One region of the uncultured Bacillus sp. genome, then DNA from elsewhere that is predicted to be linked to it. Evidence: riboswitches for the same ligand, from Rfam matches in the RefSeq annotation. Region 1 holds a riboswitch; each other region holds the start of a gene.
What was found. A riboswitch is a leader RNA that binds a small molecule or an ion and turns the genes downstream of it on or off. The one in region 1 is predicted to bind S-adenosylmethionine.
Positions count from the first base shown of each region.

Region 2: linked by a shared signal. The riboswitch ahead of mtnK (S-methyl-5-thioribose kinase) and the one ahead of metN (methionine ABC transporter ATP-binding protein MetN) in region 1 are both predicted to bind S-adenosylmethionine.
Region 3: linked by a shared signal. The riboswitch ahead of metI (cystathionine gamma-synthase/O-acetylhomoserine thiolyase) and the one ahead of metN (methionine ABC transporter ATP-binding protein MetN) in region 1 are both predicted to bind S-adenosylmethionine.
Region 4: linked by a shared signal. The riboswitch ahead of Q5C82_RS05465 (2-hydroxyacid dehydrogenase) and the one ahead of metN (methionine ABC transporter ATP-binding protein MetN) in region 1 are both predicted to bind S-adenosylmethionine.

Region 1 is NZ_CATYRA010000006.1:108,851-116,542, forward strand. Features, by position in the region: gene fadE (acyl-CoA dehydrogenase FadE) at 1-1,249, shown strand, start outside; gene Q5C82_RS11565 (arsenate reductase family protein) at 1,358-1,714, shown strand; gene gcvH (glycine cleavage system protein GcvH) at 1,781-2,164, shown strand; gene Q5C82_RS11575 (YusG family protein) at 2,220-2,456, shown strand; gene Q5C82_RS11580 (toprim domain-containing protein) at 2,534-2,896, shown strand; gene Q5C82_RS11585 (thioredoxin family protein) at 2,898-3,218, shown strand; gene Q5C82_RS11590 (SCP2 sterol-binding domain-containing protein) at 3,326-3,670, shown strand; SAM riboswitch class I at 3,785-3,891, shown strand; gene metN (methionine ABC transporter ATP-binding protein MetN) at 3,997-5,022, shown strand; gene metP (methionine ABC transporter permease MetP) at 5,015-5,683, shown strand; gene metQ (methionine ABC transporter substrate-binding lipoprotein MetQ) at 5,697-6,521, shown strand; gene Q5C82_RS11610 (carboxymuconolactone decarboxylase family protein) at 6,607-6,984, shown strand; gene Q5C82_RS11615 (hypothetical protein) at 7,177-7,314, shown strand; gene sufC (Fe-S cluster assembly ATPase SufC) at 7,507-7,692, shown strand, end outside.
Region 2 is NZ_CATYRA010000009.1:76,686-84,377, reverse strand. Features, by position in the region: gene kinE (sporulation two-component system sensor histidine kinase KinE) at 205-2,421, shown strand; gene Q5C82_RS15340 (methylated-DNA--[protein]-cysteine S-methyltransferase) at 2,418-2,915, shown strand; gene Q5C82_RS15335 (hypothetical protein) at 3,005-3,130, shown strand; gene mtnA (S-methyl-5-thioribose-1-phosphate isomerase) at 3,164-4,225, opposite strand; gene mtnK (S-methyl-5-thioribose kinase) at 4,233-5,426, opposite strand; SAM riboswitch class I at 5,532-5,686, opposite strand; gene Q5C82_RS15320 (carbon-nitrogen family hydrolase) at 5,770-6,549, opposite strand; gene mtnE (methionine-glutamine aminotransferase) at 6,644-7,692, shown strand, end outside.
Region 3 is NZ_CATYRA010000003.1:74,850-82,541, reverse strand. Features, by position in the region: gene yjcZ (sporulation protein YjcZ) at 1-20, shown strand, start outside; gene spoVIF (sporulation-specific transcription regulator SopVIF) at 153-407, shown strand; gene Q5C82_RS06150 (ATP-dependent helicase) at 480-2,759, opposite strand; gene Q5C82_RS06145 (hypothetical protein) at 2,878-3,132, shown strand; gene Q5C82_RS06140 (GNAT family N-acetyltransferase) at 3,206-3,628, opposite strand; gene Q5C82_RS06135 (YjcG family protein) at 3,633-4,148, opposite strand; gene Q5C82_RS06130 (esterase family protein) at 4,185-4,907, opposite strand; SAM riboswitch class I at 5,075-5,200, shown strand; gene metI (cystathionine gamma-synthase/O-acetylhomoserine thiolyase) at 5,269-6,390, shown strand; gene metC (cystathionine beta-lyase) at 6,383-7,555, shown strand; partial or broken gene Q5C82_RS06115 (GNAT family N-acetyltransferase) at 7,584-7,692, opposite strand, start outside.
Region 4 is NZ_CATYRA010000002.1:386,099-393,790, reverse strand. Features, by position in the region: gene Q5C82_RS05470 (molybdopterin oxidoreductase family protein) at 1-1,470, opposite strand, end outside; SAM riboswitch class I at 1,619-1,710, shown strand; gene Q5C82_RS05465 (2-hydroxyacid dehydrogenase) at 1,805-2,830, shown strand; gene Q5C82_RS05460 (FGGY-family carbohydrate kinase) at 2,848-4,311, shown strand; gene Q5C82_RS05455 (MFS transporter) at 4,406-5,650, shown strand; partial or broken gene Q5C82_RS05450 (TetR/AcrR family transcriptional regulator) at 5,707-6,267, opposite strand; gene Q5C82_RS05445 (ABC transporter ATP-binding protein) at 6,298-7,014, shown strand; gene Q5C82_RS05440 (ABC transporter permease) at 7,024-7,692, shown strand, end outside.

The DNA of each region.
Region 1 (7,692 bases):
GGAAAAACAGTGGATTACCAACTCTGCCTTTGCTGATGTATTTGTCGTTTACGCTAAAGTGGATGGCGAAAAGTTCTCGGCCTTTATTGTAGAAAAAGATTTCCCGGGTGTATCCACGGGTCCGGAAGAAAAGAAAATGGGAATCAAAGGATCATCGACAAGAACGCTCATTTTAGACCAGGCTGAAGTGCCGAAAGAAAACCTGCTTGGAGAAATCGGCAAAGGGCATCTTATCGCCTTTAATATTTTAAACATCGGCCGCTACAAGCTGGCGGTTGGCACAATCGGTGCATCTAAGCGGGTAATCGAGCTGTCTGCGGCATACGCAAATCAGCGGCGCCAATTTAAAACGCCGATTGCTAGCTTTTCGCTGACCCAGGAAAAAATTGCGACAATGGCATCAAGGCTGTACGCGATGGAAAGCTCTGTGTACAGAACTGTTGGGCTGTTTGAAGACAATATGAGCCAGTTTACAGCCGAAGATCTCAAGGACGGCCGGCAAATTGCCAAGTCAATTGCCGAATACGCCATCGAATGCTCTCTGAATAAGGTATTTGGCTCTGAAACGCTTGATTATATCGTAGATGAAGGCGTGCAGATTCATGGAGGCTACGGTTTTATGCAGGAGTACGAAGTAGAAAGAGCCTACAGGGATTCAAGGATCAATCGGATTTTTGAAGGCACAAACGAAATCAACCGGTTAATCGTGCCAAGCACCTTCCTGAAAAAAGCGCTCAAAGGCGAACTGCCTCTATTTGAAAAAGCACAGTCGCTGCAGGAAGAACTCATGATGCTTATGCCTGAAGAGCCTGGCAGCCGCGTGTTGGAGCAGGAGAAATATATTGTCAAGCAAGCCAAAAAAATCGCGCTGTTCGCTGCCGGTCTCGCTGCGCAAAAATACGGAAAAGCCATCGATCGCGAACAAGAAATTCTCGTCAACGTCGCGGATATCGTCAGCAATGTGTATGCAATGGAATCAGCCGTGCTCAGAACGGAAAAGGCCATTGCCGCACAAGGCGAAGAAAAAGCGGCGCAAAAGGTGCTGTATACAGAAATTTTCGTTCAAGAAGCCTTTAACGAAATTGAAGCGCACGCGAAGGAATCCCTCATCGCAATGGAAGAAGGAGATTCACTCCGCATGATGCTTTCCGCTCTGCGCAAGCTCACGCGCGTAACACCTAAAAACGTCATTCAGAAAAAACGCGAAGCGGCAGCGGGCGTTTTTGAGGCTGAAAAATATATTGTCTGATTGGCCAAGAGCTCCGCATGCGCGGAGCTTTTTTAAGAAGCACTGTTTTAGGTTTTTAAAACAAACTGTGTTAAAATAACCTCGATTATTTTATTGAGGGGGAAGAAGATGTCGTTAACTTTTTACTGGTACCCTAAATGCGGAACGTGCCGCAAAGCAAAGAAATGGCTTGAAGAGCATGGGAAAGAAATAAACGAAATACATATTGCAGAGCAGCCTCCGAGCAAAGAAGAACTAAAAGCGCTTTATGAAAAAAGCGGGCTGGATCTCAAGAAATTTTTCAACACGAGCGGCATGAAATACCGCGAGCTGAATCTCAAGGAAAAGCTGTATCACATGTCGGAGGACGAGCAGCTTGAACTGCTGGCTTCAGACGGAATGCTGATCAAACGCCCACTTACAACAGACGGCGAAAAAGTGACAGTCGGATTTAAAGAAGACCAATTTGAAGAAAACTGGGCTTAATGTAAATTTTTTTTGAAAAGTATGTTATCTTCTTATTGTAGTGCTGTAAAAAATGGAGGGATTCAATTGAGCATACCTAAAGATTTGCGTTACTCAGGAGAACACGAGTGGGTAAAAGTTGAAGGAGAAAAAGCCAGAATCGGAATTACGCATTTTGCCCAGTCTGAGCTAGGCGACATCGTGTTTGTCGAACTTCCTGAAGTCGGCGCTGAAATCAAAGCGGACGAGCCATTCGGCAGCGTTGAATCCGTTAAAACGGTATCCGAGCTTTATGCGCCGATTAACGGAACTGTTGTGGAAGTAAACGAAGATCTTGATGACAGTCCGGAATTCGTCAACGAATCTCCGTACGAAAAAGCATGGATGATCGTCGTTGAGCCGTCTGACGCTTCTGAAATTGAAAAACTGATGACAGCAGAGCAGTACGAAGAGATGACACAAGAAGACTAAAACAGGATAGCTGCAAAGGCAATTGGACACGCTAACGTTATGGGAGGTGTCCAATATGGCTTTCAGCAAACAAAAGCTCGATGTCACCAATGATGTGACAGGCCGCTTTCAAAATGGCCGGCTCTCGTTATATCATGAAAATGAGATGATCGGCCAAATGACAAGCATGAATGAATATGAGCTTAAGTCCGGTTATTCCTTTGAAAATGAGAAATTTTATAAGACAGCTGATGTGGTCTCAGGAAACGACGAAAAATACGTGGATTGTGACTACGAAAACGGCTGGTGTTAATGTTGGCGGTGAATTTCACTGCCTTCTTTTACAATCTGAACGTTTCAAATATGACGCGGCAGGTGAAGAAGATGAAGATGGATGAGCTGGAAAAGGTTATGATTGTCGAAGGGAAAACAGATAAAGAGAAAATCGAAAGCGTCCTGAATGAACCAGTGCGCATTATCTGCACAAACGGAACAATCAGCCAGCTGAAGCTTGAGGAATTGGCTGACGAGCTTTACGATAAAGACGTCTATATATTAGTTGATGCTGATGAATCAGGCGAGAAATTAAGAAAACAGCTGAAAAGAGAATTTAACGAAGCCTGCCATCTATATATCGACAGAGCCTATAAGGAAGTAGCGGCTGCACCCAGGCAACATATTGCCTCTGTATTGCTGCGCGCGAATTTGAATGTCCATACTATTTTTCTTGAAAGAAAATCCCGAGGTGTATAGCATGAAAGAACTCCAAGAACATGAGCTTGAGCACATTGCAGATGATGTGTATCTCCTTTATTTATATACTCCGTTTTGCGGCACCTGCCAGCTTGCAAGCAAAATGCTGACAGTAGTGAAAGAAATGCTGCCTGATGTCGCCTTCTATAAAAACAATGTCAATTACTCTCCGACATTCGCAAAAGCGTATCAAATTGAAAGCGTTCCTTGTTTTCTGCTGTTTAAAGGCGGAAAAGTGGTCGAAAGAGGATATGCGTTTCATTCTGTTTCTTATTTATATGAGCTGATCAAACAAAAATCATCTTCCGCATCCCATTTATGACATATTTCTCTGTACAATCCAATGAAATTGTCGTTCGTTTTATAAAGGGGTTCTTGCGCCAGAAAGAGAAATGTGTATGTATGACCAACAAATAGGAGGTTGTACATATGGAGAAAGCGGAAGTTTTAGAAGATGAGTATCAGCATCTGTTTTTAAAACCCCTTTTGAACGCTTCAACATTGCTCATTACCTTCCAAGGAGAAACAGAAGCCTTAACCGTCTCAATAAACGAACAGGGAGAAATGAAAAAAATTTCTTCGCCCCAAACGTCCAACCTGACCTTTTACGGAAACCAAGCAGAAATCATTCATTTATTGCACGGAGACATTTCCCTTCAGCACCTGATTCAGAGCGGAAGCCTGAAAGTGAAGGGGTCATTCAGAGCCCTGTTAAAACTAGAAGCCATTCTCTGGCTGACGAACGGATTTTTTCAGAGGATTTTAAAGAATTAAAAAATAGGAAATTATTATAATAGTAAAAGTTGACATCATTTATTTTATTGACATTTAATCATTCGCCATGCTATTCTACATTAAGAATTTCCGGACGAAAAAGACTATATATTTCTCTTATCAAGAGAGGTGGAGGGAAGTGCCCTATGAAGCCCGGCAACCATCAACGCTGTTGAAATGGTGCCAATTCACACGAAGCGTTCAGCTTTGAAAGATGAGAGAAAGGCATTTTATATAAGCCTTTCTGCTCAAGTGTGCAGAAAGGCTTTTCTTTTGCAGAAAAACCCGGAAGATTTCTTAGAATAGTGTTAAGGCAGGTGATTGCTTTGATCAATCTTCAAGATGTTTCAAAAGTTTATAAGTCGAAACACGGAGATGTCAATGCTGTCCAAAATGTCTCGCTTTCCATTAAAAAAGGTGAGATTTTTGGAATTATAGGATATAGCGGAGCTGGTAAAAGTTCCTTAATCCGTCTGCTGAACGGCCTTGAGAAACCAACCTCAGGAACCGTTGAAGTGGCGGGAACCAAGATTAATGAAGTAAACGGACGCGATTTAAGAAATGCACGCCATGAAATCAGCATGATTTTCCAGCATTTCAATTTGCTTTGGTCGCGGACCGTTAGAGACAATATCATGTTTCCTTTAGAAATTGCCGGGGTGAAAAAGAGCGAACGGATCAAGCGCGCCGATGAACTGATTAAACTGGTAGGTTTAGAAGGAAAAGAAAAATCTTATCCGTCTCAGCTGAGCGGCGGGCAAAAGCAGCGTGTCGGAATTGCCAGAGCGCTTGCAAACAATCCGAAGGTTCTCCTTTGTGATGAAGCGACATCAGCATTAGATCCGCAAACGACAGATTCAATTTTGGATCTATTGTCCGATATTAATGAAAGACTCGGTTTGACAATTGTGCTCATCACACACGAAATGCATGTCATTCGCAAAATCTGCAACAGAGTCGCTGTCATGGAAAACGGAAAGGTTGTGGAAGAAGGCGAAGTTCTCGATGTCTTCAAAAATCCGAAGGAAGACATGACAAAACGATTTGTTCAGCAGGTGACAGAGCCGGAAGAAACGAAAGAAACGCTTCAGCACCTTCTTGATGAAACAGCATCAGGAAAAATGGTTCAGCTCACGTTTGTCGGTGATTCGGCTGAACAGCCTCTGATTACAGAAATGATCAGAAACTTTAATGTCAGCGTCAATATTCTGCAAGGGAAAATCTCGCAGACGAAGGATGGAGCTTACGGTTCACTGTTCATCCATATTGATGGAGACGAGGAAGAAGTGCAAAACGTGATCCGGTTCATTAATGACAAACAGGTGAAAGCAGAGGTGATCACGAATGTTTGAAAAATACTTCCCGAACGTTGATTTAACTGAGTTGTGGAACGCGACATATGAAACTCTTTATATGACGCTGATCTCTTTACTGTTTGCTTTTGTCATCGGGGTGATCCTCGGCTTGCTGCTCTTCCTGACAAGCAAAGGGAGCCTTTGGCAAAATAAAGCAGTCAACTCTGTGATTGCGGCCGTTGTCAACATATTCAGATCGATTCCATTCCTTATTTTAATTATTTTACTGTTAGGATTTACGAAGTTCTTAGTCGGCACGATCTTAGGGCCAAACGCCGCATTGCCGGCGCTGGTGATCGGCTCGGCACCGTTTTACGCGCGTCTTGCTGAAATCGCATTGCGCGAGGTGGATAAAGGTGTGATTGAAGCTGCTAAATCAATGGGCGCTAAAACGTCTACGATTATTTTTAAAGTGCTGCTTCCGGAGTCTATGCCGGCTCTTATTTCTGGCATCACGGTTACGGCCATCGCTTTGATTGGCTCAACGGCAATTGCCGGAGCCATCGGTTCAGGCGGCCTTGGAAACCTTGCGTACGTAGAAGGATATCAGTCTAATAATGCTGATGTTACCTTCGTTGCTACTGTGTTTATTTTAATCATCGTCTTTATTATACAAATCATCGGTGATGTCATAACAAATATTATAGACAAACGATAAGGGAGGATTTACATTGAAAAAGCTATTTTTGGGTGCATTACTGCTTGTATTTGCAGGGGTTATGGCTGCCTGCGGTTCAAATAACGGCGCTGAATCCGGCAAGAAAGAAATTGTGGTTGCAGCGACAAAAACACCGCATGCGGAAATTTTAAAAGAAGCTGAACCATTGTTGAAAGAAAAAGGCTACACGCTGAAAGTGAAAGTGCTTAGTGATTACAAAATGTACAACAAAGCTTTAGCTGATAAAGAAGTGGATGCGAACTACTTCCAGCACATTCCTTACCTTGAGCAAGAAATGAAAGAAAACACAGATTACAAACTTGTGAATGCCGGAGCTGTTCACTTAGAGCCATTCGGTATTTACTCTAAAAAATACAAATCACTGAAAGACCTTCCAAACGGTGCGACAATTATCCTGACAAACAACGTCGCTGAACAAGGCCGTATGCTTGCAATGCTTGAAAACGCAGGATTAATCACACTTGATTCAAAAGTGGAAACAGTTGACGCAACATTGAAAGACATTAAGAAAAACCCGAAAAACCTTGAATTCAAAAAAGTAGCGCCTGAATTAACGGCAAAAGCATATGATAACAAAGAAGGAGACGCGGTCTTCATCAATGTAAACTATGCGATCCAAAATAAATTAAATCCTAAAAAAGATGCGATTGAAGTAGAATCAACGAAAAACAACCCATACGCTAACATCATTGCGGCAAGAAAAGGCGAAGAAGATTCTGCAAAAATCAAAGCGCTGATGGAAGTTCTTCATTCTAAAGAGATCAAAGACTTCATCGAGAAAAAATACGACGGAGCTGTGCTTCCTGTATCTGAATAAGACTGAAACCCCGGATGAGAAATCCGGGGTTTTTTTTCGGGTATTTTCCTAAAAGCTGTTCATAATAAAAAGGAATGTTAAACAGATGGAGGGATTTTCTTTGAATCAAGACAGAGGAAGCATGCAGGACGCGCTAAAGCAGTATAAATTAGGTTTAGGCACATTTGAACAAAAAATGCCGCTGATGGGAAGAAAGTTTAACGAGTTTACTGAACAATGCTTTGCCGGCAATTCTCTGACTGAAAGAGAAAAACAGCTGATCGCCCTCGGAATCGCCATCAATGCCCAGGATGAATATTGCATGATCTATCACACAAAAGGCTGTCTTGATGAGGGAGCGACAGAAGAAAACATTCTCGAAGCCGTCAGTGTGGCAGCGGCATTTGGAGGCGGCGCGGCTCTTAGCCAAGGCGTGACAGTTGTCCAGCAGTGCATAGAGGAATTCGGAAACACCACGCATTAAGAGAAGGAATATTCCGAAAAACCATTCTCATTTGATCTGAAAGGATACTTTCGTCTCATCTGCCGTTATTTCAAGCCATATCCTTTTTGCGGCAGCCATTGCAGCGTTGATACAATAGAAGCAAATATATGAAGGGATTGATTCATTATTTGCAGCAGCCAGGATAGACTGGACCTCGATTATACGTCAGAAATGGAAAAAGCGATGCACCTATCTCACGGAATTGGATACGAGGAATACGGACGCCGGCTGGAAACAAGAATGAAAGTAGAGCGGCAGAGAGAGCTTGATTATGAAAAGAGCAAGCGGATTTCTGCGGGAGCTTATTGAGAAAATCAATCTTTTAAAAAAGGGTGGGAATCCACTCTTTTTCTTTTTCAATCGCTTTAATAAAGTGCTGATCTTTGTTAAACTTGAGGAATGTGCAAGGCACGATAAAAAGTTGTATTTACTTTTCATTTGTTATAAAATTAGAATGAGAATAAAATGAGAATAATGATTATATATTTTGGAGGTATAGATATGGCTGCTTCAACATTAACGATCAAAGATCTTCACGTTGAAATCGAAGGGAAAGAGATCTTAAAGGGTGTAAACCTTGAAATAAAAGGCGGAGAGTTCCACGCTGTAATGGGACCGAACGGAACTGGTAAATCCACTTTATCAGCTGCTATTATGGGGCATCCTAAATATGAAGTAACAAAAGGC
Region 2 (7,692 bases), on a different contig from region 1:
TATATATTTTAAAATAAAAGATGAAAAAGGAATTGAAAAAATGGCTGATTGTTAGGACGATGTAAAGTGGCGGTAAGGATCGTAGAAAATGTCTTCGTTATGTAATCGCGCTGAAATTTTCTGAAATTTATAGGGCAAATGAAGGAAGTTCCCGCATTTTGTAGAAATATTGAGGGATAGGTTTTGAAGAAGGAGTGTACACGCATGGAAACTCTTGGTGTCCAGACAAATTCGGAGCTGCGGGAAGAACTGAAGCGTCTCAAAGAAGAAAATGCCCGGCTGAAAAAGGAATTGAATCAGCATCAAGTGATTGTCAACAATACGCTCGATGCTATTTTTATATGTGATAATGAAATGCGAATCGTTCAGGCGAATGAAGCAACAGAGAGGATGCTTCAAGTTGATTCGGAAGATTTGAAAAAGCGTTCCGTTTTGGATTTTTTGTTTTCAATCCCAAAGGATGAACTGAATCATGCTGTAAAGAAGTTTTTTAAAAAAGGTTTCCTATGGAAGGAGGTCCCGATCAGGCTTGATGGCGGGGCGACAAAATACATAGAGTTTCTGGCCAAAAGAGGGATTGGCGAGGATTTCTTTTTTGTTGTCATGAGAGACATATCTTCAAAGAAAATTCTGGAGCGGGAATTCTCTATGAATGAACAGCTTTTTAAAGACTTGTTTGACAGAGCTGTTGACGGAATCGTCCTTTTTGATAAAGATGGCGGTTTTATTGATGCCAATTTGTCCTTCTGTAAAAGTTTTCAAATCAATCAAAATGAGCTATCTCATTTATCGTTATATGAGTTCATAGACAGCGGCTCACGAAAAGATTTCGATAATATCTGGAAAACGCTCAACCGCAAGGGAAAAGCAAAGGGAGAGCTGCCCGTCAAGCTTCGTTCAGGAGTTCAAAAGCTATTTGAATTCACGATTACATCAAACATCATCAGCGGGTTTTATATGTCCATTATGAGGGATATCACGGAGAAGCGGTCTATGGAGCTGCAGCTCTTTAAAAGTGAGGAGCGCTTCAGAGAAATATTTGAAAATGCGATGGATGCTATAATTATCTGGTCGAATGACGGAAGAATCGTGAAGGCGAATCAGTCAGCCTGTAAAATCTTTGAGCTGCCGATGAATTTGCTGTTGAAACGAAGGCTGTGTGATTTTCTCGTTGACTCGCAGCAGAAATACAGCATAACGAAGAGGAAATACGCAAAATACGGAGAGATCAGAGAAGAGCTGCTGTTTCAAATGGGGAATGGGCAGTTCAAAGAACTTGAATTTACTTCAAAGCGGACAATATTAGAGAACCAGCACTTGACGATTTTAAGAAATGTCAGTGATAGAAAGCGGATGGAAAAGGAGCTTCGGGAAAGTGAGCTGAAATTCAGAAAAGTGTTCAACGGCTCAATGGACGGCAATGTATTGTTCGACAATCAATACAGGATCATCGACGCCAACCCGTTAGCAAGCCATATTTTAGGCCTGTCACATGAAGAGATTAAACAGCATAGCCTGTTAGATATTATTTCTTCGTATGAAATAGAAAATCTTGCATCACCGGCAAGACAGATTAATTTTGACGAAATGGACAACGAAATTCCATTTTTGCTGAGCAGCAGTGACAACAGAAAATTGGAATTCTCATTTAAACGAAATATTATTCAAAATATGAACCTGGCTATCTTTAAAGACGTAACGGAGCGAAAAGAACTGGAGGAACGCCTGCGCAAGTCAGATACCCTTCATGTTGTCGGCGAACTCGCTGCCGGTATCGCTCATGAAATCAGAAATCCGATGACAGCTCTTAAAGGCTTCATTCAGCTCCTGAAAGGAAGTGTGGAGGGAGACTACGCCCTTTACTTCAACGTGATCACCTCAGAACTAAAGCGCATCGAATCCATCATCACCGAATTCTTGATTTTAGCCAAGCCCCAGGCCATTATGTATGAAGAAAAACATGTTACCCAAATTATGAGAGACACCATAGATCTTCTAAACGCGCAAGCCAATTTAAGCAACGTACAAATCCATCTTGATTTAATTGACGACATTCCCCCGATCTACTGTGAACCGAATCAGCTGAAACAGGTATTTATCAATATATTGAAAAATGCCATCGAAGTAATGCCTGACGGCGGAAACATTTTTGTGACGATAAGGACACTGGATCAAGATCATGTTCTCATCTCCTTAAGAGACGAGGGAATCGGAATGACAGAAGATAAATTAAAGCGCCTTGGTGAACCGTTTTATACGACAAAGGAACGGGGAACTGGACTTGGGCTTATGGTAAGCTATAAAATTATTGAAGAACATCAAGGCGAAATCATGGTAGAAAGTGAAGAAGGGAAGGGCACCGTTTTCCACCTTACGCTTCCCGTCAGACAGAATGCTGAAGAAAGAAGGATTGATGAATGAACTACTACACGACAGCGGAAACGCCGCTCGGGGAACTCATAATTGCCGAAGAGGGTGGCCAAATCACCCGTCTATTTCTCAGTCAGGAAGATTGGATGGATTGGAAAGAAACCGTTCAGCATACAGAGCACAAGGAAACACCTTACCTGGCAGAAGCGAAAAAACAGCTTCATGAATACTTCGCCGGCGAAAGAAAGACATTCTCACTGCCGCTGAGCCAAAAAGGCACTCCTTTTCAGCAAAAAGTGTGGGAGGCGCTGGCGATGATACCATACGGAGAATCCCGAAGCTATGCTGACATTGCCGCTGCGGTCGGCAGTCCGAAAGCGGTGCGCGCAGTCGGACAGGCTAATAAACGTAACGACTTGCCAATTTTTGTCCCGTGCCACAGAGTGATCGGCAAAAACAGCGCGTTAACGGGGTATGCTGGGAGCAAAACCGATATCAAAGCATTTTTGCTGAACATCGAGCAAATCTCCTATAAAGAAAAATAAAACATATGGCACGTTCCCTTTTTTCACGGCCGACATATCATTTTATTAAGTTAAAAAAGTTGGTCTGATGAAAAAGGAGGACAAAGCAATTGAAGCCGAGCCGCTCTGAGAAAATTGCCGTTTTTGCCAAACTGTTTGTGAAACTGCATATTTTATCCAGCGCTCAAAAAGATGAAATCATCAATATCAATAAAAACAAACAAAAAAACCGCTGACTCGGCCCGAAATGAGCAAAGTCCAGCGGTTTTTTAATGAACCTTTTCGCCTCTAAACAGCTGTTCAATTTCTTCTTCGTAGTTACCGGTCATAATCCCTTTTTCTGTGATGATTCCTGAAATAAGATCATGAGGTGTAATGTCAAAAGCGGGATTAAAGACAGGCACATCGGATGGAGCCGTCCGGACTCCGGAAATCTGTCTTACTTCCTCAGGATCTCGTTCCTCTATCGGGATATCAGCGCCGCATTTCACTTTTGGATCAAATGTAGATAAAGGTGCGGCGACAAAAAACGGAATATCAAAGGCGTTTGCTAAAATCGCGAGACCGTATGTTCCGATTTTATTTGCCGTATCACCGTTCTTTGCAATTCGATCGGCTCCGACGATGACAGCGGAAATTTGTTTTTCCTTCATCGTATGGGCGGCCATGCTGTCTGTGATCAGAGTGACATCAATGCCTCCCTGTATCAGCTCCCACGCAGTCAGACGTGAACCTTGAAGGACAGGCCTTGTTTCACAGGCATAAATATGCAGGCCCAAATCCTTTTGTTTGGCCAGGTAAAATGGAGCGAGCGCCGTTCCATAGCGGCTTGTCGCGATAGAGCCGGCATTGCAGATCGTCATAATCCGGTCACCTTTTTTGAATAGCTGCAAGGCGTTTTGGCCGATCATCCGGCACGTTTCCTCATCCTCGACCTGAATCTGGATCGCTTCATGGACAAGGTTTGTTTTTGCTTCATTTACGGAAATGGCGTTTTCGATTGAATGACTCAGTCTCTCAAGCGCCCAAGATAAATTAATGGCGGTAGGCCGTGAGCTGTTTAAATATTGTTTGATATCTTCCAGTCTGCGGCGGAATTCCGTGACATCATCTGTTTCAATGTCTTTTGCAGCAAGCGCAAGTCCGAAGGCAGCCGTAATGCCGATGGCCGGGGCGCCTCTTACTTTGAGCGTGACAATTGCGTCAAATACATCCTCTTTCGTCGTCAGCTCCACATATTCCGTCACGTCAGGAAGCTTTTGCTGATTTAAAATGGTAATGGCTGTTTCCTTCCATTCAACAGAACGGGGAACAGCAAATGAATGGGTCATGAATGGATCATTCCTTTACAAGTAACTTAAATAATTCAATAACATCCGTTATCGTTTTGAATTCCGAACGTTTTTCGATAAAGGCTGTGCCGGTTTCGAGCGCCAGCCGTTTTCTGCCGATTCGTTTATCAAATGGCACGATTGTATCCAGATCAGCCACATGGGCAAGGCCGATCGCGCGGCGTATCAGTTCACAGCCCGCAAACCCGATCGCCTCTTCAAAAATATGACTGAGCGTATCAGTAAGATAACCGTCAATTTTGGCGTAAACATCCAGACTGTCCTTCTCCCAGGCTTCAATGAATGTCTCTTGAAATGTTTCCCAGACCTGCTTGACATGGTGATATAACGGCTCTCTGTCAGCCCCGTCACGGCCGAGTGCGTTCAAAAATAAGTTGGCGATAAATTGGCCTACATCAAAGCCGATCGGTCCGTAAAAAGCAAATTCAGGATCAATCACCTTTGTTTCATGTTCGCTGGCAAAAATGCTTCCTGTATGCAAATCACCATGAATCAGCGTTTCTGCCGATGTTAAAAATGACTTTTTCAGCTTTGCGGCTTCGATTTTGACGTTGTCATTTTTCCAGAGCTTCTCAACAAAAGGACGAAGCTCTTCTTCAAAATCATTTGTGTCATGGTCAAAGAAAGGGTCTGTAAAGACAAGTCTTTCTGTAATGTCGCACAGCTCCGGATTTGTAAACTGTTTAACAAGCTGTTTTTTCACCTTGGGTTCAAGCGCGTAATCTGATGAATAGAAAAGGGTCTTTCCTAAAAATTCACCGATGTGCTGTGACAGATGCGGATAATGGTCACCCTCAATGAGTCCTTTTCTTGCGATTTTCAGGTGAGAGAGATCCTCCATGACGGTAACCGCCATTTCTGTATCAGAATAAAACACTCTTGGAACCAGATGAGGGACATGCTCGCCTTGACGGATGAGAGCGCTGCTTTCGATTCTTGCGCGATCGATTGTCAGCGGCCAGCTTTCTCCAACGACTTTTGCATATGGAACTGCCTGTTTAATGATCAAAGCTCTGTCATGTTCTTGATCATAAATATGAAAAACGTAATTTAAGTTGCCGTCGCCGATCTCCTGGCATGTCAGCGTGCTTTTGTTTGGAAATAAGCCAAGCTTCACTGCCAGCGCCACAGCGGAGCTTTCATTTAACGTTTCGTATAAAGGTGTTTTTGTGACTGCCATTGTCATAACCTCCAATTATGTAATCTCTTGATATGTGTGCCGCAGAATGGCCGTAAAAAAGCCTCCTTCTCAGAGAGAAGGAGGCTTAACAATCATGTCCCGCCTCTCTTATCTCTCAGATCAAATCTGATGGAATTAGCACCGTGCCTTACGAGACCTCAGTCTCGGCGCCAAGAAGATGCGCCCCATTTCACAATGGAATTACGGTCGGTTGCTGTTGGGGTCAAAAGGCCAATCCCTCGCCCAACTCTCGATAAGAGAATATATTCACTTGTTAAACAATTCTAATTTATCAGTTGATGAACATAGTAACAGGTGTTTGATTGAATTGTCAATATATTTTTTAATATAAATCTTTTCTGATATCATCAAAAACAGGAATTTTTCCCCGCACGTCAACGCTTTCTTGAAGGTCAATTTCCGCTCTGACAATGCCTTCTTCACGGCCGCCCTCGGCCAATATACGTCCCCAAGGGTCAATAATCAGGCTATGCCCGGCAAATTCATTATCTTGATTTGAACCGGTACAATTGCAGGCAGCGACAAAGCATTGATTTTCAATGGCCCGGGCAATAAGCAGGCTTTTCCAATGATCAAGACGGGGCAGGGGCCATTCCGCAGAAATGAACAGCACGTTAGCGCCTTTTGTCGTATGTTTTCTGATCCATTCCGGAAAACGGATATCATAACAGATCAGTCCTGAGCTTTTGACGCCTTCAAGCTCGAAGTATCCATCCTCGGAACCGGCTGATAAATACACATGCTCATCCATCAGCTGAAAAAGATGGGCTTTGCTGTACTCTTTAATGATTCGTCCTTCCTTATCTGCGATGAACATTGTATTATAAACATCAGAACCCTTTCTGACAGCAACAGATCCTGCGACAATATGAACCCCGTGTTTTTTTGCGGTTTTTTGCAGCCAGCTCTGAGCAGAATGCCCGTCTTCATCAGCGAGCTTATCAAGGTTGGCCAAGTCATATCCGGTCGTCCATAATTCAGGAAGAACAAGAACATCAGCATGTTTGCTTTCTTTTTCAATCAAAAATTCAGCCTTTTTTATATTTTCCGAAGGTTTACCGTATGAAATATCAAATTGAAGACAAGATATCGTCCATTTCATCTTTTTAACACCCCAAATTTTTCTTTACTTTTTTCATTTAACCATATATGATGATGGACTATCATTTCAAGATTTTTTTAGAAGGTGAGAATAGATGAAATTTGAACAGTCTCATGTATTGAAGGAATTGCCTAAACAATTCTTCGCTTCTTTGGTGCAGAAAGTGAACCGAAAGCTCTCAGAAGGACACGACGTTATCAATCTCGGACAGGGAAATCCGGATCAGCCGACTCCGGAACATATCGTCGAGGAAATGAAACGAGCCGTTGCTGATCCTGAAAATCATAAATATTCGTCTTTTCGCGGCTCATACAGCCTGAAATCAGCCGCAGCAGCATTTTATAAGCGAGAATACGGCATTGATCTTGACCCAGAAACTGAAGTCGCTGTATTATTCGGCGGGAAAGCCGGTCTGGTCGAGCTCCCGCAATGCTTGTTGAATCCAGGTGATACGATTTTAGTTCCGGATCCGGGCTATCCTGATTACTGGTCAGGTGTTACACTTGCGAAAGCGAAGATGGAAATGATGCCGCTCGTAAAGGATAGGGCGTTTCTTCCTGATTACAGCAGTATCGCCGCTGAAGTGAGGGAACAGGCGAAATTGATGTATTTGAATTATCCGAATAATCCGACTGGGGCTGTTGCTACCTCCGAGTTTTTTGAAGAAACCGTGAGTTTTGCGAAAGAGAACGGAATCTGTGTCGTTCACGATTTTGCTTACGGCGCTGTAGGATTTGACGGCTGCAAGCCGTTAAGCTTTTTGCAGACTGAAGGTGCGAAGGATATCGGAATTGAAATTTACACGCTGTCAAAAACGTATAACATGGCAGGGTGGCGGGTCGGCTTCGCTGTCGGTAACGCTTCGGTCATTGAAGCGATCAATCTTTATCAAGACCATATGTTTGTCAGTCTTTTCAGAGCGACTCAGGAGGCTGCAACGAAGGCACTGCTAGCTGATCAGACGTGTGTAGCGGAGCAAAATGCCCGATATGAGAGCAGGCGAAACGCTTGGATTGCGGCATGCCGGGAAATCGGCTGGGATGTGACAGCTCCTGCAGGTTCATTTTTTGCATGGCTGCCTGTGCCTGAAGACTATACTTCCGAGCAGTTCTCAGACCTTTTGCTCGAAAAAGCGAATGTGGC
Region 3 (7,692 bases), on a different contig from region 1:
CATCTTTTTATAACTTCTAAGGTTTATTGAGGGAAGTACGGGTGATGTCCTGTACTTCCTTGCCTTGTGTTCATTTTTTATTTTGGGAAAAAGCACATTGAACAATGGGTGTTCATATAATACCGTATCACTCCGCCAAAAGGAGGCGTATTATGGATAATCAATTTTTTAAGAACATCGAAAAGAAAACAGGTGTCAATATGCAGGATGTCATGAATCTTGCCGGCTCCCTTCAAAACGCCAATTTTAAAGACGAAAACACAGTCCGCAGTGTCATTAAGCGCGTAGCGCAGCTGGCAAACAGACGCGTGCCGAAAGAATTAGAAGATAAGATTGTTGAGTCCATTACAAGCGGAAAAGAAAAGCTTGATTTTAGTACGATTTCTAAAATGATGGATAATAAATAAGCAGAGGGCCTGGCTGACTCATTTCAGCGGGCCTTTTTTATAGAAAAAACCCGGCAGATCACTGCCGGGCTGTTAGTTATGCAAGGGCTGTCTAGCATGCTGTAAAAGGGGATATAAAAATCTTGAACGGTGGGCCGTTTTGCCGCGCCTGTTTGCGGGACAAGACAAATATAAATGCTGTTTGGCCCGTGTCATCGCTACATATAAAAGTCGTCTTTCTTCCTCGAGAGGAGCTTCATCTCCTTTTCTCGCTGTTTCTAATGAGAAATCGTGTGGAATCGAGCCATCTACCGCGCCTAACACGTAGACGGTTTTAAATTCAAGACCTTTTGACCGGTGAATGGTCATCAGCTGAACGCCATTTTCACCCGTTTTGTTTTTCTCAGCGGCTCTCATATGGTCTACGTGGGCGAGAAAGTCAGGAATCGTTTTGAATTTCTTGGCGACGACCTTAATGTCACGCAGGTCATCGGATCCTTTTTCCAGCTTATTGCCCTCATTGCCCCGTTTTTTTAAATACTCAGAGAAGCCCATTTTTCCTTCTGCAAAGGTGATCGCTTCCACCGGCTTCATCGTGCGGAGGCTTGCGAAAAACGGTACGATCTTCTTGATTTTGTCCAGCTGGAACGGCTTTAGATCAGGCAGTTTGGCCAACGCTTTAATCATGGAGCAGTCCTCGGTAATCGAGAGCGCCTTCAGCGTGTTCAAAGCGGACTGTTTTAAGAACAAGGCTGGAAGCAAGTGCTTCATCGCCTCAGTGTCATCCTCATTTTGGCTGGCATACAAGTATGCGAGAATCTGGCGGACGATCCGTCTGCTGTAAAACGATTGGACGCCGCGGTCTGCTGTATACGGAATTGACGAATGATGAAGCCTTTCGTATATGGCGCGGCCTCCGCTGTTTGTGCGGTAGAGAACCGCAAAGTCTTCAGGGCTTGCCCCGTTTTGAATTTTTTCTTTGATATCGGAAACGACCATTGTGGCTTCTTCCTCTTCGTCATAAGGATAAAACAGCATAGGGACCTGGACGTCATCACGCGCCGCTTCAAGCATTTTGGCATACCTATTTTTGTTCTTTTTCACGACGATATCAGCGCTTGAGACGATCGGGTGCGTGGACCTGTAGTTCGCGGTTAAATAGATCGTCTTCGCTCCGGGATAATCCTTTTGAAAATCAAGAATAAAAGACGGGTTGCTTCCGCGAAACGCGTAGATGGACTGGTCATCGTCACCGACGCAGCACAGGTTTTGTTCCGGGCTGGCCAGCATTTGCATGATTTTATATTGCACCGGGTTAATGTCCTGAAACTCATCAATTAAGATGTACGTAAACCGAGATTGATATTGTTCCAGAAGATCCGACCGATCGATAAACAATTCATAGCAGGCTGAAGCCATGTCATCAAAATCAAATTGGTTGTGCTCTTTTTTCTGACGTTCATAATGTTCATACAAACGATAGACTTGTTTTTCCCACCCATCTTGTAAAGGAATGCGTTCATTCGGCACATAAGTGTTTTTCCAGAAACCGATCTGCTGCAAGGCCTGATCAACGGGGAACTCTTTCTCATCTATGCCTTCTTCATAGAGTGCTTTTTTGATATATTGTTCCCGCTGCCACTCCATTTTCAGCAGATGATCGCCGTTCCATTTAGCAGGATCATAGTGATACAAGATTTTATAAAACAAGCTGTGGAATGTTCCGGTGACAAGTCGTCTCACTTTTGCCGGCTGTAATCCGTACTGCTTCGCCATACGCTCTTTCATTTCAGCGACAGCTTTTGTTGTAAAGGTGACAAGCAGCATGTGTTCCGGCGGTATGCCCAAGTGTTCGATCATGTGGGCGGCGCGCGCCGTTAGCACCCGTGTTTTCCCGCTTCCCGCACCTGCAAGCACTAGCAGCGGGCCTTCCGTTTCCGTGACAGCTTTGAGCTGATCCGTGTTCAAGCCGACAGACGGAAAAAGACTCGTATCAGGTTCTATTGTTTTTTGTGCAAATGGTGTTCCGGGTTTAATGCTTCTCGGCCGCTTCCATTCCGTGACAGCTGGAGACGAGTCAGCAGCGATCGCTTTTCCCTTGGGCAAACGAAAGACACCGGATTCCTGATAGTCTTCTTTTTTCTCTTCGTTAGCGGGTTTCGTTTCACAGGCCTCCTCACATGCAGGAAAATGGCCTGGCTGGCGGTGGATAAACTCCGGTGGATCGGCAATGTTGAGCCTTAACAAAACGGGTTTTCCGCAATGAGAACAAAATAAATGTCCTTTTATTCCTTCTTCAAAGAGGAATTGGTAATGTTCTCTCGAATATGTATGTAAATGTATAGTTCGATCATTCAGTCGGGCGCATTTCAAAAAGGGATCCTCCCAATCAAAAAAGGTGTTCATTACAGACAAAGACTATCATATCAAAAGAAACGTGTTTCAAAAAGTAAGTTTAAGGGAAAAGGAACAGCAGAGGGGTGGGTATCGTATGATATATGCAGGTCAAATTCAGAACCAGCAATACGCTCAATATGCAAATAGAACGATTGGACACAAGCAGGATTACGCCGGAACCGAAAAAATCAACTATGTCTCGTTTCAGCGGGTATACAAGGAACTTGAAAAGCAGCAGGAGAATCAAACGGCCGCTGAAAGAAAAGTAAACGAGACAAAACGTAAGCGCTCTCTTTATAAGAGATTGCGAGAAAAAGGAATGGGTACTTATATTAATCGATATGTATAAAAAACCGTTCACATACAGAGAACGGTTTTTAATGTGCGGAAAAAATCCGGATCTCGATAGACCCGGATGCTGTTTAGTCCTTAATCATTTGTAAATGGGGAATGCCGGCATCGAGAAATTCTTTTTCAGAAAGCACGCGATACCCGCGTTTTTTGTAAAACGGCACAGCCTGCGTTTGCGCGTTTAAAATGAAACCGGAAGCGCCGCCGTCTGCCGCCGCTTTTTCGAGTGCCTTCATAATGATGCCGCCGACACCGGAGGAGCGATGGCTTTTCAATACGCAAATCCGTTCTAACTTGCCGTAGCCGTCCTTCATACGCCATCTTCCGGCGCCGACAGGCTTTGCGCCGTCATACACGACGATATGCTCCGACTCATTTTCAAGTTCGTCAATTTCTTCTTCAGCAGGTACGTTTTGTTCTTTGACAAAGACTTCTTCTCTTACATGAAATGCATCTTTCATTTGTTCTTCATTTTTTGCGATAACTGCTTCCAAAGGATTATTCTCCTCCGCCTAGCAAGAAGGTTTCATATACTGTCCACGATCCATTTTCCAGCTGGTAAAGCAAGTGGAAACGATCAACGATTTCTTCATGCGACACTTCCTGCATTTTTAATTGTCCCAGCACATCTGAATGCTCATCGTCGGAAAGATTTTGGCCGACCGTCACATGCGGAACGAAATTATATTCCTGTTCACCAGCCAACACACCGGTGTATAACTTTTCATTGAGTGTTTTTAATTCTTCCGTCGGCTCTGCTTTGATGTAAATGACATTATTGACAGGCGCAAATGAGCTGTATTTTGTCATTTTGAGAACGACCGGATGGGACTCCTTTGCGATGTTTCTCAGATGTGAAACAAGCTGATCCGCTTTCTCCTCTTCACATTCAAACGATGCTCTCAGCGTCAAATGGGGCGGGATTAGGGAATAGCTCGGGTCATAGCGCTTTCTGTAAGAGTTCGCAAGGTCTTGGAGTTTTTTTGATGGAAATAAAACGATTCCGTATTTCATATTATGTCCCTCCTGGAAATAAAGTATGATAGAGTGTTAAAGCATTTTTTTCAGCGCCGGTGTGATGAGAGGCTGCCAATATGTCCATTTGTGATCTCCGTCAAATGGTTCAAAATCATAATCGGAAAGCTTCTTCTCCAGCAGCTGTTTCAGCTCCTGATTCGGTTCTGTAAAATCCAGAATGTTTCCGTCTGTCGTGTGGACGTCAGTTTCTTTTGTTCCGATTTGGTGATAAATAGAGAGGTGTGTGATATCGTCTGACTGCTTCACAGCTTCCAATACATGTTTGTCAACATAGGGAGACTGCATGATGATATTTCCGAACATATTCGGATAATCAAGCGCTGTCATAAGAGAAACGGTCGCTCCGAGAGAATCACCGATCAGCGTCCGACCGTAGCCGACTTGATAGGTTGGATACTCGTCATCAGCAAACGGAACGAGCTCATGGGCGATGAACCGTTTATACGCCGAAAATTTTGAGCCTTCCGGATGGTAGGTTTTTCTGCGCTCTTTTACATCCTTATAAGGAACACCGATAATAATGCTCCGGTCTATTTCTCGCTTGGACAGCAATTCTTCGACCTGTCTGCCGATTCTCCCCAGCCTGAAATAATCGTGGCCGTCCTGCGCGATAATGACATGGTATTTATAAAGGGGGGAGTAGTTGGACGGCAGATAAACGAGCAATGTCATTTCCTCGTTAAGCTCTTTTGAAAAGAATTTCTTTTCTTGCACTGTGCCGTTTTTCGGTACCATAATACATTCCTCCAGGACATCACTAGACTTTCTTGCTGTTTTCCATTATTGTACCATGAATTATTAGAAATTTCTCTCTTTAAACTGTTCGGAACTCGAAGAAAAAAGAGTTGAAATAAACTGCAAATTGCGCTAATATAAAACAATCAGAAAATTGAAATCGATATTTCTTATCGTGAGAGGTGGAGGGACTGGCCCTTAGAAACCTCAGCAACCGGCTTGTTTTGCACTATGTGTGCAAAACGCCAAGGTGCTAAATCCAGCAAGCGTTTTTTATGCTTGGAAGATAAGAAGAAGCGTTAAACCCCTTCTTCTTATGAAGAAGGGGTTTTTTATTTTGAAAAGGGAAGGTGTCAGCTATATGTCACAGCACGTTGAAACGAAATTAGCCCAAATTGGGAACCGAAGCGACGAAGTAACGGGAACAGTGAGTCCTCCTATTTATTTATCAACAGCATACCGCCACAGAGGAATCGGAGAATCTACCGGATTTGATTATGTCCGCACAAAAAATCCGACACGCCAGCTTGTTGAGGACGCGATCGCCAGCTTAGAAAACGGAGCGAGAGGGCTTGCCTTCAGTTCGGGAATGGCTGCCATCCAAACGATTATGGCGCTGTTTAAAAGCGGAGATGAACTGATCGTTTCATCGGACCTATATGGCGGCACGTACCGTCTGTTTGAAAACGAATGGAAAAAATATGGATTGATCTTTCATTATGATGATTTCAGCGATGAGGACTGTTTACGCTCTAAGATTACGCCGAATACAAAAGCTGTGTTTGTAGAAACACCGACAAATCCGCTTATGCAGGAGGCGGACATTGAAAAGATCGCCCGGATTACAAAAGAGTACGGTCTTCTGCTGATCGTTGATAATACATTTTATACACCGGTCTTGCAGCGGCCGCTTGAGCTGGGAGCAGACATTGTAATTCACAGTGCAACCAAGTATTTAGGAGGGCATAACGACCTGCTTGCGGGGCTTGTCGTTGTAAAGGATGAAAAGCTTGGTGAGGAAATGTTTCAACATCAAAATGCGATCGGCGCCGTCCTGCCTCCGTTTGATTCGTGGCTTCTGATGAGAGGAATGAAAACGCTGAGCCTCAGAATGCGCCAGCATCAGGCAAACGCGCAGGGGCTTGCGGCGTTTTTAGAAGAGCAGGAGGAAATTGCCGATGTACTGTATCCCGGAAAAGGCGGCATGCTGTCCTTCCGTCTTCAAAAAGAAGAGTGGGTTAACCCGTTTTTAAAAGCGCTGAAGACCATTTGTTTCGCAGAAAGCCTCGGCGGGGTGGAGAGCTTTATTACATACCCTGCCACACAGACGCACATGGATATTCCTGAAGAAATCCGCATCGCAAATGGGGTCTGCAATCGTTTGCTGCGTTTTTCGGTCGGAATTGAACATGCGGAAGATTTAAAAGAAGACCTAAAACAAGCGTTATGTCAGGTCAAAGAGGGAGCTGTTTCTTTTGAGTAATCACAATTGGACGCTGGAAACCCAGCTCGTGCACAATCCATTTAAAACAGACGGCGCAACAGGAGCGGTCAGTGTACCGATCCAGCACGCATCGACTTTTCACCAATCTTCATTTGAAGAGTTTGGCGCATACGATTACAGCCGCTCAGGAACGCCGACAAGAACAGCTCTCGAAGAAACAATTGCCGCACTGGAAGGCGGAACGAGAGGATTTGCTTTCAGTTCAGGCATGGCTGCGATTTCAACAGCATTTTTACTTCTGTCACAGGGCGATCACGTTCTTGTGACAGAAGATGTATACGGAGGAACCTTCCGCATGGTAACAGAGGTGCTGACCCGGTTTGGCATTGAACACACGTTTGTTGATATGACGGATAGTAACGAAGTGGCGCGGAATATCAAGCCGAATACAAAGGTCATTTATATGGAGACACCTTCAAATCCGACACTTGGGATTACTGATATTCAAGCGGTGGTTCAGCTTGCAAAAGAAAACGGCTGTTTGACCTTTTTGGACAATACATTCATGACACCTGCACTGCAGCGGCCGCTTGATCTCGGCGTGGATATTGTGCTTCACAGTGCAACAAAGTTCTTGAGCGGACACAGTGATGTGCTCTCAGGCCTGGCTGCTGTCAAGGATGATGAGCTTGGGAAGCAGTTATATAAGCTGCAAAACGCGTTTGGCGCGGTCCTAGGGGTGCAAGATTGCTGGCTCGTGCTGCGCGGATTAAAAACATTACAGGTCCGTTTAGAGAAAGCGAGCCAAACAGCGCAGCGGCTTGCTGAATTTTTCCAGAAGCATCCGGCGGTGAAACGCGTATATTATCCGGGGCTGTCTGATCATCCGGGGGCCGAAACCCATAAAAGCCAGTCAACGGGAGCGGGCGCCGTGCTATCTTTTGAGCTTGAAAGCAAAGAGGCCGTTAAGAAATTAGTAGAGAATGTATCACTTCCGGTCTTTGCTGTAAGTCTTGGCGCCGTGGAATCGATTTTGTCCTATCCGGCAACGATGTCACACGCGGCAATGCCTAAGGAAGAGCGTGAAAAACGCGGCATCACAGACGGCTTGCTTCGCCTTAGCGTGGGAGTCGAACATGCAGATGATTTAGAACGTGATTTCGAACAAGCGCTGAAAGAAATTGCGCCAGTGGCGGTTCGTTAAAACGAAGCCGGGGATGGCCCGGCTTCTTTTATTGTTCATCATCAGGATTCAGAATCGCGAGGACTTGATGATCCTCCCAAACGCCGTTGATTTTCACATTTTTTCGGGCGATGCCCTCTTTATGAAATCCCGCTTTT
Region 4 (7,692 bases), on a different contig from region 1:
GATTAATTCTTCATCTGAATCTTTGAGCTCCTTGTCTGTGAATCCCATTGCTTCAGCCAGTAATCGGAACACCTCAGTGTTAGACTTACTTTCTCCATATTTCTCAATCACCGGCTGCTGAAGCTGGATGTAATGGTGCCAGTAGGATGTATAAAAATCAGTGTTTTCAAAAGCGGATGTTGCAGGCAGTACAATGTCCGCATATGCAGCCGTTTCCGTTAAAAATAAATCATGAACCACAGTAAACAAGTCTTCCCGCAGCAAGCCCTGTCTGACTTTATTCGCTTCTGGCGCGACAACGGCCGGATTTGTCCCGTAAATAAAAAGAGAACGAATTGGCGGATCTGTTTCCAAAAGCACTTTGCCCAGCTGATTCATATTAAACGATCTCGGTGTGCGACCCTTCAGCAAGTCAGACCGCTGCAAGGCATTTGTGTTATATTCTAAAATTCCGCTGTTATGCTTAATTGCACCGCCCCCTGTGTGCAGCCATTGGCCGGTGATTGCCGGAAGACAGGCAATCGTCCGTACAATCATCCCGCCGTTATCGTGGTGTTGGAGTCCGTTTCCGATTCTAATAAAAGCAGGGGAGGTTTCGCCGTACATTCTTGCCAGCTGATAAATATCTTCGGTACTGACACCGGTGATCAGTGATACCTTTTCTGGATCATACTGTTTCACGTGTTCACGGAGCTCTTCATAGCCGACCGTGTATTCAGACAGAAATGCTTCATCATGAAGGTTTTCTTTAAATAAGATGTGCATGATGCCAAGAGCAAGTGCGCTGTCGGTTCCGGGTTTTATGGGAATAAACCAATCTGCGAGACGTCCTGTCTGGTTTTTATGAACATCAATCACGACAATTTTGGCACCTTGTTTTCGTGCTTTTTGGGCGATGGTAATTTGGTGCATATTTGTGCTGACCGCGTTGATTCCCCAAAAAATAAATAGTTTCGTATGAATGGTTTCCTCGGGATCGATTCCCGCACTTATACCCATCGTATATTTATAGCCTTCAGATCCCGCTTTGCTGCAAATCGTCCGTTCAAGCTGGCTTGAGCCCATGCGGTAAAAGAAACGGCGGTCCATTCCTTCAGCTGTTAATTTGCCCATATTACCGTAAAAACTGTAAGGAAGTATGCTTTCAGCACCCTCTTCATCAATCAGCTGTTTCCAGCGGGAGGTGATGGTATCGATCGCCTCTTTCCAAGAAATCGGTTCAAATATTGCCCGGCCTTTCGCACCTGTCCGTTTGAGAGGTGTAGTCAGCCGCTTTTCATCATAGATGCGCTCTGTCATGTTTCGGACTTTGTTGCATATGTTTCCGGCTGTGACAGGATGATCAGGATCACCTTGGACTCTCACAATTTTTCCGTCTTTTTTATGTATTAACAATCCGCACTGATCCGGGCAGTCAAGCGAGCAAACGGATTTAAAAATGCCGTTTTGTTGTGTGGCAAAAGATTTCATGGCCCAGTTCCTCTCTCTAGTTAGATATATTGTAAGAATTATAACATTTCGGATGATAACGTCAATTCTGAAAAAAAGAGATTGACATCAATCTGAGACTTCTTTATGATAAACGTATTCTTCATTCTGAAAATTACATACTCAACATTTTCTATCCAGAGAGGTGGAGGGACTGGCCCTATGAAACCTCGGCAACATTATTGTGCCAATTCCAGCAAGCGTCAGCTTGAAAGATAGGAAAGCAAGGTTTATACCGGCGTCTGTCTGTAAACAGGGCACGCTTATACATGAATCTCTTTCCATCTTCGGAAAGAGATTTTTTTTATGAAAAAATATGATGAAAAGGATGTTTTGCACCATGACGGTTTTGATTACAGCACCGTACAACGAAGAAGGACGAAAAGAGGTTGAAAAATTGTTCGGCTCAGTCACTTATCATTCCTGGAAGGAACAAGGCCGGGCATACCGGGAAGATGAACTCATTCAGCTACTAAAAGAAACACATGCGATAGGCTTGATTACTGAGCTTGATCAAGTAACAGACAGCGTATTTGCATCTGTTCCAGAACTTTCATTTGTCGGTGTGTGCAGAGGAATGCCCTCCAATGTGGATGTGGCCGCAGCGTCAAAAAGAGACATACCCATTTTTTATACACCCGGGCGGAATGCACAAGCGGTTGCTGAAATGTTTATCGGTCATGTGATTTCCTTTCTCCGCCATACCAGCACCTCTAATCAATGGCTGAAGGATGGGAAATGGGACAGCGATTACTTGCAGGCTTATGCCAAATTTAAAGGGAACGAATTAACGGGAAAAACGGTCGGCATGGTGGGGTTCGGCGCGGTTGGGCAAAGGATTGCAAAACTGCTGACTGCGTTTGACTGTAAAGTAAAGTATTACGATCCATACGTACAAGACGATCATCCGCTATATGAAAAAGTATCTCTTAAAACGGTGTTTTCAGACAGTGATATCGTTTCAGTCCAACTGCCTCGTACCGAGGAAACACTGGGACTTATTGATCGGACGTGTTTTGATCTGATGAAAGAGAGTGCGATTTTCGTCAATACTTCAAGAGCGGTTGTGGTAAACCGTGAAGATCTTTTATCTGTACTAAAAGAACATAAAATCAGAGGAGCGATTTTAGACGTTTTTTATCATGAACCTCCAGAGAAATCAGATTACGAATTCATTTCATTGCCTAATGTTCTGGCAACACCGCATCTCGCTGGAGCAACCTTTGAAGTGGAGGATCATCACGTGACGATCCTGAACAAAGCCCTCAAAAGGTGGAAGGTTGAAAAAACTCTCAATATTCCGACATTGTATAACAAAGATGAGCTGAAAACAGAGGTATAAGAAAGGAGGTTAGAGGAATGAAAAAACAAAAAGGCTATCTCGTTTTTGATATCGGCACAGGGAATGCGAGAGTAGCGGTCATGAGTGTATCGGGTAGCGTTCAAACGGTTGAAAGGGAGGACATCGTGTATGCCACCGAGACGCTTTACCCGGACAGCTGTTATTTTTCTCCTCAGGTGCTGTGGAAGCAAGTGATGAAACTGGCAAAACGTGCGCTTTCTCGTTCAGGTGATATTGACATTATTGCTTTGACATCGACGAGTCAAAGACAGGGGATTGTTCTGATCGATCAAAACGGCGACTCTTTTCTCGGGCTGCCGAACATTGATAATCGCGGCCGTGAGTGGGAGGAGAGTATACCCAATCAGGAAGAGATATACAGCCGCACAGGCCGCCTCCCGACTGCTCTTTTTTCTGCACTCAAGCTTTATGGTTTAAAACAGCGTCAGCCCTCTTTATGGGAAAAGACTGCTAGCTTTACAAGCATCAGTGATTGGGTGACATATCAGCTGAGCGGAATTTTGACATATGAACCATCGCAGGCAACCGAAACCCTGCTGTTTGACGTGAAGCAAAACACTTGGTCAGAAGAGATGTGCGGCATATTCGGCTTTTCACCATCCATCCTTCCGTCTCTCGTAAGAGCGGGAACAGCGATTGGAACGATAACAAATGAATATGCGTCCGAATTAGGCCTTTCTATAAATGCGAAGGTTATAGCAGGGGGCGGTGATACACAGCTGGCTGTGAAAAGCACTGGCGCTGCGCTTGAGGACATTGTCATCGTATCAGGGACAACAACGCCAATAACCAAAATTACTGTTGATCATGGCGACACAAAACATAAAGCCTGGCTGAACTGCCATACAGATCAAGGGCATTGGCTTGTGGAAACGAACCCCGGAATTACCGGCCTGAATTATCAAAAATTAAAACAGATTTTTTATCCAAATGAATCGTACGAAGTGATGGAGGAAGAGATTTCTGCCCTTGCTAAAGAAGACAATGCATGTGTGGCAGCTCTCGGTTCTTACTTATCGGCAGAAAAGAATGCGTTAACGAGAGGCGGATTTCTTTTTGATGCCCCGCTTTCTGCAAATTTAAAGAGAGCACATTTTGTACGTGCAGCACTGCAAGAGATCGCATTTTCGATCAAATGGAACTTTGACATTTTAACAGAGGTTACTCCGTTTGAACGTGACTATGTTTGGGTGTGCGGAGGAGGATTCCAAAGCAAAGCACTCACTCAATATATCGCGGACCTTCTTCAGAAAAAAGTCTATGTTCAAGAGGGATATCATCAGGCATCTGTCGTGGGGGCTGCAGTCATTTGCAACGAAACCCTTCAATTGACGGAAGAGATGTCAGCAAATGTCCGGGTGATCGAACCGCAGGACTGTCGGGTCGAACTGGCTTTATATGAGGAATGGAAGCAAACACAGCGTTTTTTTTCAGGATCAGAAAGCAAAGTGTTGATATAAGGCGGAATGTGCTGCTGTTTTAAGGAATGATCTAATTTTCGGCTTTAATAAGGTAATACGGTAATTGATATCAGCATCTAAGGAGGAGACAGATATGTTAGATAAAATTGGAATACCAAAGCGGCTTGCTTGGGGGTTTTTAGGTGTAGTTTTGTTTATGATGGGAGACGGGCTTGAACAAGGCTGGCTCAGCCCGTTTCTGATCGAAAACGGACTTACAGTTCAGCAATCCGCTTCAATTTTTAGCATTTACGGGATTGCGCTTGCCATAGCTTCCTGGTTTTCAGGTGTATGTCTCGAAGCATTTGGCGCAAAACGGACGATGTTTATGGGGCTGTTGTTTTATGTGATCGGTACAGCTGCCTTTATCGTGTTTGGATTTGAGCAGCTGAACCTTCCTGTGATGTATGTAACTTACTTCGTGAAAGGGTTAGGCTACCCGCTTTTTGCTTATTCTTTCTTGACATGGGTCATTTACAGAACACCGCAAAACAAACTGAGCACTGCTGTCGGCTGGTTTTGGATTGCATATTGCCTGGGCATGTTTGTGTTCGGTGCTTGGTACTCAAGCTATGCGATCAAAGCATTCGGTTATTTGAATACGCTTTGGAGCTCTATATTCTGGGTATGTCTCGGTGCTCTCTTCGCATTGTTTATCAATAAAGACCGTTTTGAAAAGAAGAAAAGAAAAAGATCAGAAACAGCCGAGGAACTTTTAAAAGGGGTCACCATTCTTTTTACGAATCCGCGGGTGCTTACAGGGGGAATCATCAGAATCATCAACAGCATTGGTACATATGGTTTCCCAGTCTTTTTGCCGATACACATGGCTCAGCACGGAATTTCAACCAATGTGTGGCTGCAGATTTGGGGAACGATTTTTCTGGGAAACATTGTGTTTAACCTTATCTTTGGAATTGTCGGCGATAAATTCGGCTGGAAAAATACCGTTATTTGGTTTGGCGGAGTCGGCTGCGGTATTTTCACCGTCCTATTATATTATGCTCCTGTTTTCTCCGGTGGAAGTGTAGCGGTTGTCAGCGTGATCGGCTTTATTTGGGGAGGTTTGTTGGCAGGCTATGTGCCGATCGGCGCCATTGTGCCGACGGTGGCCGGAAAAGACAAAGGAGCGGCCATGTCTGTATTGAATTTGGCTGCAGGTTTATCAGCGTTTGTCGGTCCTGCGCTCGCTTGGCTGTTCATCGGTCTCGTCGGTGCGCAAGGCGTCGTCTGGATCTTTGCGGTTCTTTACCTTGCGAGTGCAGTCATGACGAAATGCATTCATATACCTGAGGAAAAAGCAGTGAAGGAGGAAACGTCTCCTCAATATGCATCCTAATCAGAAAGCGCCCTGTCTCAGGGCGCTTTTTATCATTTGTTCAGTAATGTAAGGATTTACGATACGGAATGCTGTAGAAATGGCTGATCGGAGCGGGGTTTCATCATCACAGTCAACCCGATGAGAAACAAAATAAAGGTCTGCGCCGTTTGTTCAGCGTTAATCTCGCTTTTTAACTCGCCTGAACGAATCCCTTTTTAGATCGTATCTTGAAAAATGGCTGCAAGAGATATTTGATGCTCTCGAGTGAGAGATTCGTAGGTTTTATCTTGGGGGATGAGTTCTACCACCGTGCTGAGGCTGAAACAGCTGCGCGATTTGTTTCTTCTTCGTATTCTTCTGCAATCAGACCTTCAAAAAAGGAGCGGAATGCTTCTTTTACGGATGAGTGATTATCCAGTCTGGCTCACACAGAAGTGGAATGGGCTTGCGAATATTTCCGTAGCACCGCTTCAAATAGCTGTTTTTTATCGCAAAAAGGCTGAGTAAATACTCGGGCTTTGAATCCCCATTTTGGCTGTTAAGTCGCTTAAAGAAATGGCTTCGTAGCCTTTCTCCCAAAATAGATTCTTAGCGGCTTCCAACGCTTGATCTTCATTGAATAGCGGATATAAAATTTTTCTGAATGAAAATAGACAACATGTTGAGTGAAGAAAGGCATCGGGATTGTGCCTCAAGATATCGCGATTTATGAGGAAATTTCCGCTGAGAAAAATGTTCGTTTTTTTGCGAGCCTTTATTCGCTTAAAGGAGAAGAACTGAAAAGCCGAGTAAAAGAGGCTTTGGAGCTTGTACAGCTTTATGACAGGAAAGATGACAAGCCTAAGACGTTTTCTGGCGGGATGAAAAGAAGATTAAACATTGCGTGCGCCATTGCCCATCAGCCGAAACTGATTATCATGGATGAGCCGACAGTAGGAATCGATCCGCAATCTCGGCATCACATTTTGGAATCGATAAAAGAGCTGAAGAGAAGAGGCGCGAGCATTATTTACTCAACACACTATATGGAAGAAGCCGAGGCTATTTCAGATCGCATTATCATCATGAATGAAGGAAAAATCATTGCCAATGGAACAAAAGATGAGCTATATAGAGAAGTGAATAAAGAAATGACATATGCTTTTCAACTGACACATGCTCAGCAATTAAATAAAAACTCAATTAGAGAGGTCAAAGGAGTGACAGGAGTTGATTTCTCAGACCAACAACTAAAAGTGACCGTTCGGCAGAACCAAGATCACCTGAGTGAAATCATAGCAGAATTGGGGGCCCAAGGGTGCGGCATCCTAAGCATGAACAAAAAAGAGGCATCGTTAGAAACGGTATTTTTAGAGCTGACGGGAAGAAATTTAAGAGATTAGGAGAGCAAAATGAGTTTGTTAAAATTGATAACGTTTGATCTTATGAATATTGTAAGGAATCCGGTTCTCGTGATCGCCAATACGGCTTTTCCATTCGTTCTCATTCTGGTCATGGGCTTTGTTACGAAAAACAGCTTTGGAGCGGGCGGTGTCAGTTCATACGATTATTACGGAGTAAATATGATGATTTTCGCTGCGGCTTTGATCGCTATGACGGCCTCTAATACGTTTATGGAGGAAAAGGTGAAGAAAGCAAACATTCGCATTGTGTATGCGCCGGTTTCGACAACCAGTATTTATCTTTCTAAATTACTATCAACCTGGATATTCAGTATTATCATGCACAGCGTGAATGTGTTGATTGCACATACGGTTTTTCATTTGAACTTTGGAGGACAGGATCTCCCATATTTCATGCTCTTATTGTACATATTTTTATTTTTCGGCTGCTGTTTTGGGACAATGTTTTGCTGTTTGTTCAAAAATGAAGAACAGGCGAACGGGATCATGCAAATTCCGATAGCTTTTTTTGTTTTCTTTGGCGGTGTATTTTTCGGGATTCACAGATTTGGAGATACCGTCAATAAGATATCGCTTCTTTCTCCGGTTAAATGGGTAACAGAATGTTCATTTCGCCTCATATATGATCACGATTTCAGTATGCTGCTGCCTGTTATG